One region of the Pseudomonas sp. Z003-0.4C(8344-21) genome, then DNA from elsewhere that is predicted to be linked to it. Evidence: predicted binding sites of a transcription regulator. Region 1 holds the regulator's gene; the other holds the start of a gene.
What was found. The regulator FliA, encoded in region 1, starts transcription of late flagellar genes. The targets are predictions, from matches to a motif close to CTAAAGTTTNNNNNNNNNNNGCCGNTAA.
Positions count from the first base shown of each region.

Region 1 (4,210 bases):
GAATCCAAGGCTGGATAACAAATCGTCCACATCGTCCTGACCGGACACAACGTCTTCTCGTTTATCGGCATGAATCTGCGGACCTTCACCCTGCGAGAGATGTTTTTGTGGATCTTTTTCGGCAAGCATCGCGGCACGGTCATGTTCGATGCCCGCAAAGCGGTCGACCTGACTGGCCATGAGGACGAGTTTGAGCAGATTGCTTTCGACTTCGGTGACCAGTTGGGTCACGCGCTTGATCACCTGACCGGTGAGGTCCTGGTAATCCTGGGCCAGCAGGATGTCGTTGAGATTGCTCGACACCGCACGGTTGTCCGTGCTGCTGCGTGACAGAAAACCGTCGACCCGGCGCGCCAGCTCGCGGAACTCTTCAGCCCCGACCTCGCGACGCATGAAGCGACCCCAATCGGCGCTCAACGTCTGGGCTTCATCGGCCAGACTGTTGACCACTGGCGTGGCGCTTTCCACCAGATCCATGGTGCGGTTGGCCGCGGCTTCCGTCAGCTTGACCACATAGCCCAGGCGTTCGGTGGCGTCGGTGATTTGCGACACTTCCTCGGCCTGCGGCATGTGCGGATCGATCTGGAAATTGACGATCGCACTGTGCAGTTCACGCGTGAGCTTGCCCACTTCCTGATACAGGCCACGGTCACGGGTCTGATTGAGCTCATGGATCAGTTGCACCGCGTCGCCGAACCTGCCTTTTTCAAGGCTCTCGACCAGTTCGACCGCGTGTTTTTTCAGGGTCGATTCAAAATCGCCCTGTGAAGATTCGTTATGCTCCATAGCTCCCCCGCGCGTTCTCAGCCGATGCGTTCGAAAATCTTCTCGATTTTGTCTTTCAACGCCTGAGCCGTGAAAGGTTTGACCACGTAGCCGTTCACACCGGCCTGAGCGGCTTCGATGATCTGCTCACGCTTGGCTTCAGCGGTCACCATCAACACTGGCAGGTGCTTGAGTTTTTCATCGGCGCGCACGTGGCGCAGCAGGTCGATACCGGTCATGCCCGGCATGTTCCAGTCCGTTACCAGAAAGTCGATGCTGCCGCTGTTGAGCACCGGAATGGCAGTGGTGCCATCGTCGGCCTCGACGGTGTTGGTGAACCCAAGATCGCGCAGCAGGTTCTTGATGATCCGCCGCATCGTTGAGAAGTCATCAACGATGAGGATTTTCATGTCTTTGTTCAATTCGACCTCCAAGCAGTCTTAAACGCGCCCAGCACCTGGACGCGCCACTTCAATCAATCGGCGCAGCACTTAAAGTTTGTCTGGAGCACAACGGATCGAGACCGGCGCCGCTCATCACCGCACCAGCCTCGTTTCGCAGTGTCCCCACACTGCCTTCAGCGCGCTCGCCACTCCCCCAAACGCCCCCGCAAACGGGCCGCGCACTGGCTGTGTAACTGGCTGACCCGCGATTCACTGACGCCAAGGACTTCACCGATCTCCTTGAGGTTCAGCTCTTCGTCATAGTACAGCGCCAACACCAGTCGCTCACGCTCCGGCAAATTGGCAATCGCGTCCGCCAGCGCCGTCTGGAAGCGTTCATCTTCCAGATCGCGTGACGGCTCCATATGAGCACTGGCGCCATCCTCGTGCAGCCCTTCGTGTTCGCCGTCCTGCAAGAGGTCGTCGAAACTGAACAGGCGGCTGCCCAAAGTGTCATTCAGAATCCCGTAATAATCGTCGAGACTCAATTGGAGTTCGGCCGCAACCTCGTGATCTTTAGCGTCACGGCCGGTTTTAGCTTCAATCGAGCGAATTGCGTCGCTGACCATCCGGGTATTGCGGTGGACCGAGCGTGGCGCCCAATCCCCTTTGCGCACTTCATCGAGCATCGCGCCGCGGATTCGAATGCCCGCGTACGTTTCGAAACTGGCGCCCTTGCTGGCGTCGTATTTGGTCGACACTTCGAGCAGGCCGATCATACCGGCCTGGATCAGGTCTTCGACCTGCACACTGGCCGGCAAACGTGCCAGCAAGTGATAGGCAATGCGCTTGACCAGTGGCGCGTAACGCTCGATCAACTCGTACTGCGCGTCACGCGCCGACTTCTTGTAAAGATTCATGCCACTGGCGGTCATATCACAGGCCCTGCGGTTTGCTGCACGAGACGCTCGACGAAAAACTCCAGGTGGCCGCGCGGGTTGGCCGGCAACGGCCACGTGTCGACCTTCTGCGCGATGGCCTTGAAGGCCAGGGCGCACTTGGAGCGTGGAAAGGCTTCGTAGACGGCGCGTTGTTTCTGCACGGCCTTGCGCACGCTTTCGTCATACGGGACGGCGCCTACGTATTGTAGGGCGACGTCAAGGAAACGGTCCGTGACCTTGGTCAACTTGGCGAACAGGTTGCGCCCTTCCTGCGGGCTCTGCGCCATGTTGGCGAGGACGCGGAAGCGGTTCATGCCGTAATCGCGGTTGAGCAATTTGATCAGTGCGTAGGCGTCGGTGATCGAGGTCGGCTCGTCACACACCACCAGCAACACTTCCTGCGCGGCGCGGACGAAACTGACCACCGAGTCACCAATGCCCGCAGCGGTGTCGATCACCAGCACGTCGAGATTGTCGCCGATGTCGCTGAACGCCTGAATCAGGCCGGCGTGCTGCGCCGGGCTCAGGTGGACCATGCTCTGCGTGCCGGACGCCGCCGGCACGATGCGAATCCCGCCCGGGCCCTGCAACAGCACGTCGCGCAGTTCACAGCGGCCTTCGATCACGTCGGCCAGCGTGCGTTTGGGGGTCAGCCCCAGCAGAACGTCGACGTTCGCCAGACCGAGGTCGGCGTCCAGCAGCATGACCCGACGGCCAAGCTCTGCCAGCGCCAGCGACAAGTTCACTGACACGTTAGTCTTGCCGACGCCACCTTTGCCGCCGGTCACCGCGATCACCTGTACGGGATGCATGCTGCCCATGTTATTTCTTTACCTTGTCTTGCATAGACGGAGGCCACATTACTGGCTGCGCGTTCCGGATCGGAACAATGCGTGGCAGACCATCGATGTAGGTACAAAAACTGTTCATGATTACCTCAGCCAACCTGCTTGGTCGGGCTGTGATAGATATCAGCGAACATGTCAGCCATGGCTTCTTCGCTGGGTTCTTCCTGCATTTGCACGCTGACGGCGCGGCTGACCAGTTGATGACGGCGCGGCAGATGCAGATCATCCGGAATCCGTGGGCCATCGGTCAGGTACGCGACCGGCAATTCATGACTGATCGCCAGGCTCAACACTTCACCAAGACTGGCTGTTTCATCCAGTTTAGTCAGAATGCAGCCGGCCAGCCCGCAACGCTTGTAACTATGATAAGCGGCGGTTAGAACCTGTTTCTGGCTGGTGGTTGCCAGGACCAGATAATTTTTTGAGCGAATGCCCCGCCCGGCCAGACTTTCCAGCTGCATGCGCAGCGCCGGATCGCTGGCCTGCAGGCCGGCGGTATCGATCAGCACCACGCGCTTGCGCAGCAGCGGATCGAGCGCCTGCACCAGCGACTGGCCCGGATCGACGTGGGTCACCGGCACATTGAGAATGCGCCCCAGGGTCTTGAGTTGTTCCTGCGCACCGATGCGGAAGCTGTCCATGCTCACCAGCGCCACATTCTGCGCGCCGTACTTGAGCACATAACGCGCCGCCAGCTTGGCCAGCGTGGTGGTCTTGCCCATGCCCGCCGGGCCGACCATCGCAATCACACCGCCCTCTTCCAGCGGCTCGACTTCCGGTACGGCAATCATCCGCGCCAGATGCGCGAGCAACATGCGCCAGGCCTGACGCGGCTCTTCGATATCGGTGATCATCGACAGCAGATCACGCGACAGCGGGCCGGACAGGCCGATGCGCTGCAGACGGCGATACAGATTGGCTTGCGCCGGGCGGCTGCCCTGCAGCTGATTCCACGCCAGCGTGCCGAGCTGCACTTCCATCAGTTCGCGCAGGCTGTTCAACTCAAAACGCATCGAATCCAGCGCACGCGGATCGACGCCCGCCGAAGCCTGCGCAGGCGCTGCGGCCGGACGCGCCGGTGCAGCGTAGGTCGGCTCGGTCAACGGTTCGGCAGCGGTCAGCGGCAGGCCGGCCGTCAACGGCAGCCCGGCGAACAACTGCTGATTGGTGTTGCCGTCGGCTTCGCCACGCAGGCTCAATTCGGCCTGTGCGGTGACGATGCGCGACTGGGTCTTGCGCAGCTCGTCCTCGAGTTCCATGTTCGGAACCCGTG
Region 1 covers NZ_LT629756.1:4,635,134-4,639,343, forward strand. Annotated here, with positions in the region: gene BLU24_RS20905 (protein phosphatase CheZ) at 1-786, opposite strand, end outside; gene BLU24_RS20910 (chemotaxis response regulator CheY) at 804-1,175, opposite strand; gene fliA (RNA polymerase sigma factor FliA) at 1,343-2,083, opposite strand; gene fleN (flagellar synthesis regulator FleN) at 2,080-2,910, opposite strand; gene flhF (flagellar biosynthesis protein FlhF) at 3,027-4,210, opposite strand, start outside.

Region 2 (4,210 bases), 2.8 Mb from region 1:
GCGCCCCTGCATCCGGCGCCGATGGAGCCGCGCTTCTTTATCAAGCGGGTGCCGCAGTCGTTGAGCACGGTGCTCGGCGCCGGCCTGATCATCGGTTCGTTTTACGGTCTGGCGCCGTTGTATGCCTCGCAGCAAGGGCTGTCGACCGAGCAGGTCGGTCTGTTCATGGGTAGCTGCATCTTTGCCGGTTTGCTGGTGCAGTGGCCGCTCGGCTGGTTGTCCGATCGCTACGACCGGGCGCTGTTGATCCGCTGCTTCGCCGGGTTTCTGGCAGTGGCGGCTTTACCGTTGGCGGTGTTGCCGCAGGTACCGCTGGAAGTGCTGTTTGTGGTGGGTTTCCTCTGTTCGCTGGTGCAATTCTGCCTGTATCCGTTGGCCGTGGCGTTTTCCAACGACCATGTCGAGGGCGATCGACGGGTGTCGCTGACGGCGATGCTGCTGGTGACCTACGGTGTGGGCGCGAGCATCGGGCCGCTGCTGGCCGGCGTGCTGATGAAGTTTCTCGGCAGCCAGAGTCTGTATGCGTTCTTCAGCTTTTTTGCGCTGGTGCTGGTGTGGCGGATTCGGCCAAAAGCGGTGACCAATCTGCATCAGGTCGATGATGCGCCGCTGCATCACGTCGCCATGCCCGACAGCATGTCGAGTTCGCCACTGGTGGCGGCGCTCGACCCACGGGTCGACGAGCAAGTGGTGCAAGAGCAGATGGTCCAGGACCCGGCACCGTCCAGTCCAGAACCTGAACCCGAGCCAGCCGAACCGCAGCCAGCCACGGCCGAAGATGATGTGAGCAGCGCAGATGACAAGCCTGCGCCGGATATCAGTGGCGCGCGGCCCTGAATCGAAGATAAGCACTCGCGCATAAAAAAGGGCAGTCCTGTGAGGGGCTGCCCTTTTTTGTGGGTCGCTACGGCTCAGAGATCGTCTTTATCAAACCGCCGCGCTTCACGTTGAAGCTGATAAACGAAACGTTCGACGTTGCGCGCGGCCGGGCCGCTGATGTTGTGAAAGCGCAGGCCGGCGAAGGTGATATTGAGCTTTTCTTCGAAGTGCAGGTAGCGCAGTTCGACGGCGATCGGCTGGTTGCCGAACAGCGGCGGGGCAATCAAGCGGTCGTAGACCTGGCCCAGTTGCAGGCGGTCGGTGATGTCGCCTTCGAAACGAAACTTGCAACCGGTCGCGGAGATATCCAGCAGCTTGCCATGGATCGGCGACTTGAGTTTTTCACCACCCAGTTCAACGCTGACCAGATCAGTCAGTTTCAGCGCGGCACGGAAGGCGTTGCGGCGCTGGTGGTAAACCACTTCGGTCGGCAGCTCGCCGGTATAGAACCGATCGCCGTCGGATTCTTCGATATTCAGCGTGCCGTTGCATTCCCAGGCGATGCGTACGCCGTCATGAAAACCTTCAACCTTGAACGGCTCGCCGGCGAGCAGGAAGCGTTCGCCATCGCGCGGGATCATTTCGTCCAGAGCGATCGAGGCGCTGTCGCGGTCGACTTTGATCAGGTAGCTCTGGAAGCGCTGGCTGCGCTCGTGGAAGGTGATGATCAGCGGATCGTGGCTGTCCTGCAGCTGGCGCAGGTTGCTGGAGATTTCCAGTGGCGTGGTGAGCACCTTAGGTGGCTGCGGAGCATCATCCGCGCTGAGGGCGTTGGACACGGTTTATCAATCTCCAGACAAAATATGACGACTAGCCAGCATTTTGCCAGCATGTTCCGCGGGTTGATAGAGCTGGCGCATCAACGGCTCATGCCTGGCTGAGCGGACGCGGTTTGGCGGGCTTGGCAAAGGTGCCGCTGGCGTCGTACAACGCTGGCGGTTCGCCCCCGGTGAGGATTTTCAGCTGATTGGCCGTGGTGGCCTGCTGAATGCGGATCGACTGGCCATTCTTGACGTTGGCTGCCTGGCATTGGGCAATCAGGTCGGTCAGGGCGTCGCCCTGACGCAACAACTGCTCGCCAACGCTCGATTGCGCGGCCAGTTGTTGCAGGCCGTTGCGATCGGTCGGCAGATTAAGGCTGGCGAGAATTTCGCTGCGCTTGCGGCCATGCTGTTCCAGCAGAATGATCAACGCCTGCTTGCGCGCCAGAATTTCTTCCAGCAGGGGCATGTCACGACCGTGCAACGCGAGGGATTCGGTTTGCAGCAACTCCAGCAGTTCTTGCGCTGGAGCAAAGTCGTCGTCGATCAGTTGCAATAAAGTAGTGTCGTGCATGGCTGGCCTTGGGGTTTAAGCGTCCAAAAGCCTGGCGCCGGCAAAAGCCTAGCGCTGGGCTTCGAAGTTGAGCAGTTTGCTGGCTACACGGTTGCTGTCGACTTTATAGCTGCCATCGGCAATCGCGGCTTTCAACTCGGCCACACGGGCTTTGTCGACAGCAGGCTGATCGCGCAGCTTGTCAGTGACCTTCTGCAACTGTTGAGCCTCATTGCTGAGGTGTACCGATTCCCCGCTTTTGGCGGCATTGGCCTGTTCGGCCTGGGTATTCAGCGGCGCGGAGGGGCTGTTTTCAGCGCTTTCCTTGGCGTTGCTGGTACGTGTGCTGCCTGTCAGTGACGAGGAACTGTTCAAACGGCTGAAATCGATGACCATGATAAAAACCTCTGGGAATTTGGACGCTTGCCATGTTTTCGGCTATCCCATGAAAAACTTTAGGCACATTTTTCCAATGCGCCTGGCTGCATCGCGGCTTGTCCTGCTGCGACACAGTTTAGGGAAGCGGCGAGGTCGGCGCCAGTTTTCTCACAGGGCGTTCACATGGCCACTTCCACTTGTCCCGGCGCGGTGACCTGCGCCTTGATCACCCGTTGTGAATTGAGGTTTTTTACCCGGATCTGTTCTTTCAGGCCGCCGTTGGCCAGGGCTTCGCCCGGCATGCGCACGGCCAATGTCCCGCTGCGTGCGGTGATGACGACCTGATCGCCCTTGCGAATGACTTCCGCCTGCTCCAGATGAACCTGGGTGATGACCTGATCGGCGACCGTTGGTCGGGTCAATTTCTGCCCGATCGCTTCGTCCACCGAAGTCAGAAAGCCCTGATTGATCTGGCTGACGTCGCGCTCGCGCAAGGTCACGTCCTGCGGCTCGATAATGCCGGCGCGTTTGAGCGCACGCGTGGTCGTCACAATCTCGCGAAACAGCCGGACTTGAGCGGGTACGAACACCGTCCAGGGCGATGTACCCTCGCAGCGAACCTTCACCGTAACCCGGCCCAAAGGACGTGCCGGACTCTCCAGCGTCGCTGTCAATTCCTTGTCGCACATCGGCATGCGCATGCGTGGGTCGAGCTGGTTGACTTCGATTTCATAACGGCCTTCGGTTTGACTGCTCGTCAGATAGTCTTCTACGGTGAACTCAAGAAAGCCCTGAGTGACGCCGATAAGCATGTCAGGCAAGGTAACCGCATCAGCATTGGCAGGACTGCCAAAGAACAAGCAGCAAATGGCGCACGCACTGGCAAGCGCTCTGCGGAGAGGCGCTGTCAGGTGTCGGGAAAATGTCGTTTGAATGTTCATACGGGTTAAAAAGCAAGCGCCGTGCCGTTTAGCAATGAATGTGCGTCGCAACAACACTTGGCGTTGATGTAGGAGTCTGGGCATGGCGGGTGTAATGGATTCGGTGAACCAGCGCACGCAACTGGTAGGGCAGAATCGCCTGGAGCTGTTGTTGTTCCGTCTCGACGGTCAGCAGCTCTATGGCATCAACGTGTTCAAGGTACGGGAAGTGTTGCAATGCCCGTCGCTGACGTTGATGCCCAAGTCCAGTCCTGTGGTGTGCGGGGTGGCAAATATTCGCGGGGCGACCATTCCGATCCTCGATCTGGCAATGGCGACCGGTTCCGGGGCTTTGAAAGACAAGAACAGTCCGTTCGTGATCATCACGGAGTACAACACCAAGACCCAGGGTTTCCTGGTCCGCTCGGTGGAGCGCATCGTCAACATGAACTGGGAAGAGATCCATCCGCCGCCCAAGGGCACCGGTCGCGATCACTACCTGACGGCTGTGACTCGGGTCGACAATCAGTTAGTCGAAATCATCGACGTCGAGAAAGTGCTGGCGGAAGTCGCACCGACGCCGGAAGCGATTTCGGTGGGCGTGGTCGATGTCGAGACCCAGACCAAGGCGTTGTCGCTGCGGGTGTTGACGGTCGATGACTCGTCGGTGGCGCGCAAGCAGGTCACCCGTTGTCTGCAGACGATCGGCGTCGAAGTGG
Region 2 covers NZ_LT629756.1:1,876,094-1,880,303, forward strand. Annotated here, with positions in the region: gene BLU24_RS08640 (MFS transporter) at 1-837, shown strand, start outside; gene BLU24_RS08645 (flagellar brake protein) at 912-1,658, opposite strand; gene BLU24_RS08650 (flagella synthesis protein FlgN) at 1,747-2,214, opposite strand; gene flgM (flagellar biosynthesis anti-sigma factor FlgM) at 2,263-2,589, opposite strand; gene flgA (flagellar basal body P-ring formation chaperone FlgA) at 2,751-3,512, opposite strand; gene BLU24_RS08665 (chemotaxis protein CheV) at 3,595-4,210, shown strand, end outside.
Region 2: a site for FliA is predicted at 2,625-2,652, ahead of flgM (flagellar biosynthesis anti-sigma factor FlgM). Genes of this name have one in related genera too.